3 regions of the Halalkalibacter flavus genome follow, and region 3 is predicted to be linked to each of the others. Evidence: predicted binding sites of a transcription regulator. Region 3 holds the regulator's gene; each other region holds the start of a gene.
What was found. Region 3 encodes CtsR, which represses protease genes until heat stress. Its sites were predicted from a motif close to ATGGTCAATAAAGGTCAAACA; they were not measured.
Positions count from the first base shown of each region.

Region 1: the regulator CtsR is predicted to act here: its motif matches at 1,346-1,366, upstream of clpP (ATP-dependent Clp endopeptidase proteolytic subunit ClpP).
Region 2: the regulator CtsR is predicted to act here: its motif matches at 1,901-1,921, upstream of SAY88_RS01505 (ATP-dependent Clp protease ATP-binding subunit).

Region 1 covers NZ_JAWRVK010000005.1:137,667-140,883, reverse strand. The annotation lists gene rpoN (RNA polymerase factor sigma-54) at 1-1,017, opposite strand, end outside; gene clpP (ATP-dependent Clp endopeptidase proteolytic subunit ClpP) at 1,435-2,022, shown strand; gene SAY88_RS05250 (HPr family phosphocarrier protein) at 2,135-2,392, opposite strand; gene whiA (DNA-binding protein WhiA) at 2,414-3,217, opposite strand, start outside.
Region 2 covers NZ_JAWRVK010000002.1:55,918-59,134, reverse strand. The annotation lists gene SAY88_RS01515 (M3 family oligoendopeptidase) at 1-1,187, shown strand, start outside; gene SAY88_RS01510 (YdcF family protein) at 1,259-1,837, shown strand; gene SAY88_RS01505 (ATP-dependent Clp protease ATP-binding subunit) at 2,022-3,217, shown strand, end outside.
Region 3 covers NZ_JAWRVK010000024.1:58,571-61,787, forward strand. The annotation lists gene mcsB (protein-arginine kinase McsB) at 1-876, opposite strand, end outside; gene mcsA (protein-arginine kinase activator protein McsA) at 881-1,402, opposite strand; gene SAY88_RS15925 (CtsR family transcriptional regulator) at 1,418-1,888, opposite strand; gene SAY88_RS15930 (VLRF1 family aeRF1-type release factor) at 2,188-2,973, opposite strand.

The sequences.
Region 1 (3,217 bases), on a different contig from region 3:
CACAGTCGATTCATGAACCTCAATCTCATCGGCAATTTCTTTTAATGTAAGTGGCTTTAGCACACCATCTTTCTTTAAGAAATATTCCTTTTGGTGTCTTGCAATAGCTTCTCCCACTTTCACAATCGTTTGTTTTCTTTGCTGAATACTTTTCATTAGCCATTGAACTTGCTGGATTTTTTGTTTGGCATATTGACTTGCTTCATCATCTTCTGACGAGCGAAGTAACTCCTCATAATGATGATTGAGCCCAACACTTGGAATTAAATCATCTTCTATATGAACAAGCAAATCTCCTTCATACGGTACAATCCTAATTTCAGGTCGGACAAATTGAACTGGCTCCGACATATATTGCGTCCCTGGCCGTGGATCGAGCTTTTTTATTAAATCATTTACTTCCTGAACTTCTGCTAATGTAATGTTTAATTGTTGAGATATCTCCTTCCACTTACGTGTGGCGAATGCCTCCATATGAAACATAACGATCTGTTCAGCAATATAATTCGGGTCATCCATGCGCTGCAATTGTAACAACAAGCACTCCTGCAAATTCCTAGCACCTACTCCAGCGGGATCAAAATGCTGCAGTGTTTCAAGTAGATTTTCTCCCTCTCTTTGGGAGATTTGAAGTTCTTCACAAATTTCTTCAAACGGTCTAGATAAATATCCATCCTCTCTCAAACTATAAATGAAATACGTTATATGTTTTCTTTCTTTTTTTGAAACTCGAAGGTCCTGTAATTGATTGAGTAAAAAGTCACTCAAGCTTGTTCTATCAATATGCGCATAATCAATTGGAGAGGCTTGGTCTTCAGAAACGTTTCTAAAGGATGAAAATGAAACCTCCTCTAGCTTTTGTGATTCCTTCACTTCCATTAACGGGTTTTCAAGTGCTTGCTCCTGAATAAAGGTTGACAGTTCTGTTGCTGAATACTGTAAGAGATGAATGGCTTGACGTAGTTCATGCGTCATGACCAAACTCTGCGTCTGTTGTTGAAACAATCCAAATTGCACGTTACTACCCCTCCTTTCACTTAGCTAAGAACAATCCAAATTTTGCCACTCTACATATCGAATCAAGAGTATATTAGATTTGTAAGCGTTTTCTAATTTATATGCCTATTATAGTTTACTTCATTCCTATCTTTAATTATATAGGAATTATAAAATCAAAACTATGCTAATGATAGATAATCTCGTTTAGATTATTTAAAAACGGATATTATGAAAAGAGGGTTTAATAAGTTTGATATTGAATAGTATGTAGTAAGTGGTTAAAAGGTATTGTTACGCGACAATACCAGAACACCAGCTTTGGCCCAACTCGTTGAAGAAGTGTTTTCATTTGACCTTCTTTGACCATTCGGGTATGATGTACATAACATAGTAGAACAATAAGGTTCACTAGTACCTAAAAGGAGGAATTTATCGATGAATTTAATCCCTACAGTTATTGAGCAAACAAACCGAGGCGAGCGTGCATATGACATTTATTCTCGTTTATTAAAAGATCGTATCATTATGTTAGGAAGCGCGATCGATGACAACGTTGCTAACTCAATTGTGGCACAACTTTTATTCTTACAAGCAGAAGACCCTGAAAAAGATATCTCTATCTACATTAATAGTCCTGGTGGATCCATTACAGCTGGTATGGCCATTTATGATACGATGAATTACATAAAGCCAAAAGTATCGACGATTTGTATTGGAATGGCTGCTTCTATGGGTGCTTTCTTACTAGCAGCTGGTGAAAAAGGCAAGCGCTTTGCCCTTCCAAACAGTGAAGTAATGATTCACCAACCACTTGGCGGTACACAAGGTCAAGCTTCTGATATTCAAATTCATGCGAAACGTATCATTGAAATGCGTGAAAGCTTAAACAAAATTTTAGCAGAACGCACTGGTCAACCTTTAGAAGTGATCGAGCGTGATACGGATCGTGATAACTTCATGATTGCTGCAAAAGCACAAGAGTATGGATTAATTGACAAAGTTATTCCTGCGACGAAAGCTTAATATGATTAAGGGGGTTTCTCAAAAGGTCAAAAACAGACCTTTTTGAGAAACCCCCTTTTTTCACACCAAAAAAAAGACACCGCTTGCTTGTGGCAGACCGGTGTCTTCTCTATTATTCAGCAGTTTCAATAAAGTTGCTTAATGTTTCAAGTGCTTCAGCTTCGTCATTTCCATCTGTAATAAGCGTAAATGTTGTTCCATGACCCATGGCTAAGCTCATAAGACCCATGATGCTTTTTGCATTTACCTTTTTATCACCTTTTTCAATAAACACTTCTGCCGAGAAACGGCTCGCCTCTTGAACAAATAATGCTGCAGGTCTTGCTTGTAATCCAGTTTTTCTTTGAACTGTCACTTCTTTTTTTAACATTTTTTTCTCCTCCTTAATCGTTTATAATTTTTCTGTTTGAATCTCTTGACCATTTCGTAATTTATCTGCAATCTGATCAATTTTTCGTAAGCGATGGTTCACACCAGATTTACTAACGGTCCCCCCATCAACCATCTCACCAAGTTCCTTTAGAGTAACGTCCTGATGCAATACACGTAATTCGGCAATTTCACGTAATTTCGCTGGAAGCTGATCTAAACCAATCATTCGATCAACAAGCCGAATATTTTCTACTTGTCTTAATGCTGCCCCAACGGTCTTGTTTAAATTAGCTGTTTCACAATTAACAAGACGATTTACCGAGTTACGCATGTCCTTCATGATTCGAACATCTTCAAAGTACAGCAGTGCCTGATGTGCGCCAATGATATTAAGAAACTCAGTGATTTTCTCGCTCTCTTTCATATACGTGATGAAACCCTTTTTACGTTCCAATGTTTTTGCATTTAATTCATATTCGTTCATTAATTCACATAAAGAATCATTATGTTCCTCATAGATTGAGAAAATCTCTAAATGATAAGACGAGGTTTCGGGGTGGTTTATAGAACCCCCCGCTAAGAAAGCTCCTCGTAAGTAGGCACGCTTACAACAATTGGATTTTGTTAATTGTTTTGAGATTGTTCGAAGAAAAACAAAACCTTCTCCTAAGATACCAAGCTGCTCTAACAATTCTTTTGCCTCGTGCTGCATACGAACGAGATAGACATTGTTTTTTTTCAGTCTCATTTTTTTTCGAACAAGCAGCTCCACAAACATGGAAGGATAGACTCTCTTAATAAGTGTATAGATTCTCCTTGCAAT
Region 2 (3,217 bases), on a different contig from region 3:
CTGATCGTAATACGAGAAAAAAAGCTCTTACTTTAATATCCGAAGCCATCCTCTCCAAGGAAGCAGAGCTTCAACAAATTATGAATGAGCTTATTGTGTTACGTCATCAAAAAGCTCGAAACACAGGGTTAACGAATTACAGAGATTATATGTTTAAAAAATATGAGCGCTTTGATTATTCACCACAGGATTGTAAAAAATTAGCAGAATCAATTCGTAAGTATGTCAAACCGCTCAAAGAAAAATTACAAAAACAGCATAAGACTGAACTAGGTGTTGACACGTATAGACCATGGGATAGACAAGGTGTACCACAAGGACAAAAGCCATTACAGCCTTTTACAACAACTAAGGAGCTTATTGAAAAGTCGAAGGTTATCCTTGGAAACCTTGATCCACGTTTTGCTGAACTTCTAACAACGATGGATGAACGTGGGATGCTTGATTTAAATAGTCGAAAAAGCAAAGCGCCAGGCGGTTTTTGTTCTAATCTCCCTGTATCACAGCTTTCGTTTATTTTTATGAATGCGTCCAGGACACAAGATGATATGATTACTTTGCTTCACGAAATGGGGCATTGTATTCATAATGACTTAATGAGAAAGCAACCAATTGGAGACTATCGTGAGACACCAATGGAATCAGCAGAATTAGCAAGTATGTCAATGGAGCTTTTGACTATGGACCAGTGGAATCTCTTTTATGAAGATGAGGCAGATCTTATACGTGCAAAGAAAGAGCAGTTAAAAGGAATAATCGATTTTCTTCCTCTAGGGATGATTATTGATCAGTTCCAGCATTGGATGTATGAAAATCCAGATCATACATCTGATGAACGCGATAGAAAGTACAAAGAACTGATGTTAGATATAGATTCAAATGTGGTTAATTGGAATGGTTATGAGAAATGGCAACAAACAGCTTGGTTGCGTGTTCTTCATATTTTTGAGGTGCCATTTTATTATATAGAATATGTGATTGCCCAGCTAGGAGCAGTCCAAATGTACAAACAATACCGAGAAAATCCAGAACAAGCACTTGAAAATTATAAAAAAGCATTAGCTCTCGGTTCATCTAAATCTTTACCTGAAGTATATGAGGCGGCAGGGATTCGCTTTGATTTTTCAGATTCGATGATTCAAGAATTAATGGTATTTTTAGAACAAGAATTAGAACAGTTGCAGTAAAACAAAAAGAGTTGTCAGTTGTATGGCAACTCTTTTTGTTTGAGGAGACCTTATAGAAAGGGAATAGGGATATGGGGAAAAAGAGTCTAATCATAATACTGATTTCTAGTTGTATATTATTTTTTTATGTTTGTTTTTTACATATTCAAATCATACGTTACAGTCATATCGAAATTGAGCGAGACATTGATTATGTCATAATATTAGGAGCAAGGGTAAAAGGAGCCGAACCATCCTTATCCCTTAAATATCGAATCGAAGCTGCGGCTGAGTATGTATTAGAAAACGAAGAAGTGGTAGTAATAGCAACCGGTGGACAAGGGGCTGGTGAGGACATAACAGAGGCTGAGGCTATTAAAACGGAATTGATGAGGAAAGGAATTGAAGAAGCGCGTATTTTCTTAGAGGATGAGTCTACTACTACAGTGGAAAACATCCGTTTATCGAAAAAACACATTCCTGATATATCTAGAAAAGGACTCGTTGTTACGAACCGTTACCATGTTTACCGAGCGACAATGATTGCACAAGATCAACAATTAGACATTACCGGACTGCCAGCTAAAACACCAAGAGCTGTTTTGCTGCAATCTTATTTAAGAGAATATTTAGCTATTACAAAGTATTTTTTTACGAGGAATTTTAATTAATATTTAAACGTTAATAGTCGTAAAATCTTTATTTAGTCAAAAAAGATCAAACTTCTCACTTGAAAAGTCAAAGAAGGTCAAATATAATAACCATAGATCGTCAATACATTACAGCCATAAACGGCTTTTCTTTTTATATAATTGGTCAAAAATAGTCAAAGTCAAAAAGGAGGAACTAAAAATGATTTTATGTGACAAATGTCAAAGTAAACAAGCAAACGTAAAAGTAAACGTAATGATTAATCAAATGAAAAAGCAACTTGAATTATGTTCTGACTGTTATCAACAATCACAAAAACAATTTGGAAGGTCATCATTTCATTTAGATGACTTCTTTAAAGGGTTCTTGCAAGAAAGTATGTCAGGATCTAATCACGGTTTTACCCAACAACAAGTAAAAGAGGCAGATCCGGGCCATAACGGAGATGGATTCCTAGATCAACATGGACGCAACTTATCAGATGAAGCAAGACAAGGTCGAATTGATGCTGTAATTGGGCGAGAAAAAGAAATAGAACGTGTAATTGAAGTACTTAATCGTCGTTCAAAAAACAATCCTGTCTTAATTGGAGAAGCAGGTGTCGGAAAGACAGCAATTGCAGAAGGCTTTGCCTTAAAGATTGTAAAAGGGGAAGTTCCAGCTAAGCTTTTAAATAAAGAAGTATACGTTCTAGATATTAGTTCTCTTGTTGCAGGTACAAGCTACCGTGGTCAATTTGAAGAGAAAATGCAACAACTAGTGACAGAATTAAAACAACGAGAGAATGTGATTCTCTTTATTGACGAACTTCATATGCTGGTGGGAGCAGGTAGCTCATCAGAAGGTTCAATGGATGCAGGGAACATTCTAAAGCCATCATTAGCAAGAGGAGAGTTCCAAATCATTGGTGCAACAACATTAAAAGAATATCGAATGATTGAGAAAGATCCAGCACTAGAACGTCGCTTCCAACCTGTTGTCGTCAAAGAACCGACTTCAGAAGAAGCTTTTGAAATTTTAAAAGGGATACGTCCTATTTACGAAAACTATCACAATGTAAAATACTCTGATGATGTATTAAAAGCATGTGTATCATTATCAGACCGTTACATCCAAGATCGCTTCTTACCAGATAAAGCGATTGATCTATTAGATGAAGCTGGTTCAAAATTAAACCTTACGCAAGGTATAACAGACAAAGGCAGGTTAGAAAAACGATTGGACGACCTCACTCGTGAAAAGGAATCTGCAACAAAACAAGAAAATTATGAGAAAGCAGCACGCTTGCGAGATGAAGAACTCGAACTTAAAAAGAAATTAGATAATGATGTTATTGAACCTGTGACAGAAGTAACCATTGAACACATTCAAGATATCATCGAAAAAAGCACAGGTATTCC
Region 3 (3,217 bases):
ACGTTGCGTCGCTTCTTTTGATTCAATCATTCGACTATGAGCTAAAATACCAAATGAACGATGTACTCGATCCTCAAGCTGTAATCTCGATTGATCCAAAAGACTTTCTCTAGCTGATCGTTCCTGTTGAATTAGCTGCAAGACTACCCCACGTAGATCTTCAACAATATCTTCTTCTGATTTTCCAAGAGTGAGCTGATTAGAGATTTGAAACAAGTTACCTAAAGCTTCGCTACCTTCCCCATAAATTCCTCTAACAACTAATCCTAATTGATTAATTGCAGGTAAAATTCGATTTAATTGCTGAGTCATAGCAAGTGCCGGCAAGTGCATCATAACAGAAGCTCGCAAACCTGTCCCAACATTTGTTGGGCAACTTGTTAAATAACCTCTTTTCTCATCAAAGGCATACGTTAAACGTTGCTCAATCCAATCATCAATTTGATTGGCTATCTCTAACCCATTCCCTAATTGAAAACCAGGAAGCAAACATTGGATCCGAATATGGTCCTCCTCATTAACCATGATGCTTACAGCTTCATCTTTATCAAGTAGGACTGCTCCATGTTTTGACTGATCTGCTAAATTAGGACTGATTAAATGTTTTTCAACAAGTACTCGCTTTTCATTGGCTTTCATGTCGTCAATTCGTAAAATCTCAAGAGAACCAATTTGACTGTACTCTTCCTGAGTTAATGCCTCTCCGATATGTTTTGCAGTCGCATAAGATTCTTCCATTGACGCAAGTAAAGGAAATTTATATTCTTCAAGGTTTCTAGCTAATCTTATTCGGCTACTGAGGACAATATCCGAATCTGGACCATCTTTTTTCATCCAAGGACTTAATGCTTCTGAAATAAATTGTTGGAGTGACATCAAATCAGCCCTCCTTTTGCTCATTCTTTTGTTTTTCTAACAACCGAATTTCATCTCTCAGCTCAGCAGCTTTTTCAAACTCTTCTTGGTCAATTAAGCTTTTCAACTCGGTTTTTAATGATTCAATCTGACGTTGTAATTGAATCCCTCCACCAATTCTTTCTGGAAGCTTTCCAGCATGGGCATAATTGCCGCTGTGTACCCGTTTTAAGATAGGATCCAACTTAGTCTCAAAGCTCTTATAACAATTTGCGCAGCCAAACCTTCCAACTTTAGTAAATTGTTCATACGTCATCCCGCACTTCTCACAAGATGGCTTTATTTCCTGCGCCTCTGCTTTTACAGGTTGTTCAAAATGTAACAAACCTGATAATAGCTGATGAATAGAGAAACTATTTCCACCTGGGAAGTATTCTCCTTTTTCCTTTGCGCATTGTTCACAAATGTGAAACTCAGTCTTTTCACCATTTATAATTTTGGCAAAGTGCAAACTCGCTTTCCTTTTATTACATTCCTGACAAAGCATGAAATTTCCTCCCCCCTATGACAATTCTTTATATTTTAATGTTTCAAGCATCGCAATTAAAATGTTTGCTCGTACTTCATCCCGATGATTAATATTTGCATTATATAACGTTCGATCCATTACACTGATCATTAAATTTGCTTCTCTTTTTGTTATAGCCTTCTCTTCAAATAACCGGATAATGATGTTCTCTGCTGTATGTTGATCAATATCTTTTCCAACGATTTTAATCATTTGGTCAAATAGATCAAGATGGTCATGGGGACTAACTTTCACTATACGAATATACCCTCCGCCACCTCTTTTACTTTCAACTTGATATCCTTTTTCTAACGTAAACCTCGTCTGAATAACATAATTAATTTGTGAAGGGACACATTGAAACTTCTTAGCAATTTCACTTCGCTTAATTTCCAACGGATCATCCCCACTGTTTCTAATAGTCGCTTTTAAGTAGTCTTCAATGATGTCAGATATATTTCTCAAGCTTTGCCCTCCCTTCAACTTTTGACTTTGACTATCTTTGACTTTATAAACATTATATGCGCTCAATTTAAAAAGTGCAATATGTATAACTCACTACTAGTATAACCAGGCACATCTAGTTGATAACCTTATATTATTAGATTAACATGCATTATTTTACTCATTTTTTTAGCAATTATTAGGAAAATTAATCATGAACAATGTTGGAACTATTATAAAAAATGACACTGAAAAAGGGGTTCTCCCCCCTTTCAATGCCATTGTTCAACAATGTTTGACCTTAATTAAAGTTCGTTTAATTATGACGCAAGTACTTGTCCAACGATTTCCTTCGAAGAAAATTTTTTATAGTTTTTATCTACTATTTTCACCGTCGGGAACATTAATTGCTTCTCAAACTCCGTTGTTAATCCTCGTTCACCAACTAAATAAATCGTAGACCAGTTCTTTCGATCAGCTTCTTTTTGGATCGTGATTGCTAAGTCTTTAAAAGCGCGCTGTTGATTTGCTTCAAACCGTTGTTCATATTTATCTCGGTGATTTGCACGTTTAGCCATCCGTTCACTTGCTGCTATTCCGTCGTATTGTTTCCAATCCTCCTTCTCTATTTCCAAATCATATAGTCTTTCGATATTTATCTCTCCTAAGCTTGTTTCAATCATAAAAACATTTTCCTTTTGAACAAAGAGTATCCCTTCTGTTGGATATTCATTGCTAAGTCGCTCAAGTTGTTCGATCTTTGGTTCGTTATCCCAATAAAAGTTATTTTCTACAGGGATTTGAAGTTTTCTCAATAAGAAATCTCCATTAGGTGATGCAATCAAAACAATGCTCTTAGGTAATTCTGTTTGTATCGCATAAATCGCTTCAGTTGCTTTTTTCCTAACTTGTTTATACGCCTTTATATTTGATTCATTATCTGCTTTGATATATTCTTCTATTTTTTTCAGTCCATTTTTCAATCGGATTTTCCATTCTCCTCTTTGTTGATTATTGCTTGTTTGATCTGTGCTTAAGTAAATGGTTAAGTATCCTTCGTTGCAAGATTGGTTTTTAAATTGTCGGAGTTCTTTTACAAGTGGCATATTATCGTCCTCCTTTAATTTGAGTAATAGAGAAGGATCTCTACCGTTAGAGGTCTATAACCTGATAGAGGGTTTGTTAAACATGTTACTTGTCGATAAGAAAGAAATAGATTGAGAAGGAATGCTGTAATGGAGCTTTATGTCGAACTCAAACTTTATGGTTCATTTGGAATCTACTGTCTGACTTTAAGGATATTCTGTCGAAAGTGGAGATTTTACTATCCAAAGTTGGCAAGTTACTGTC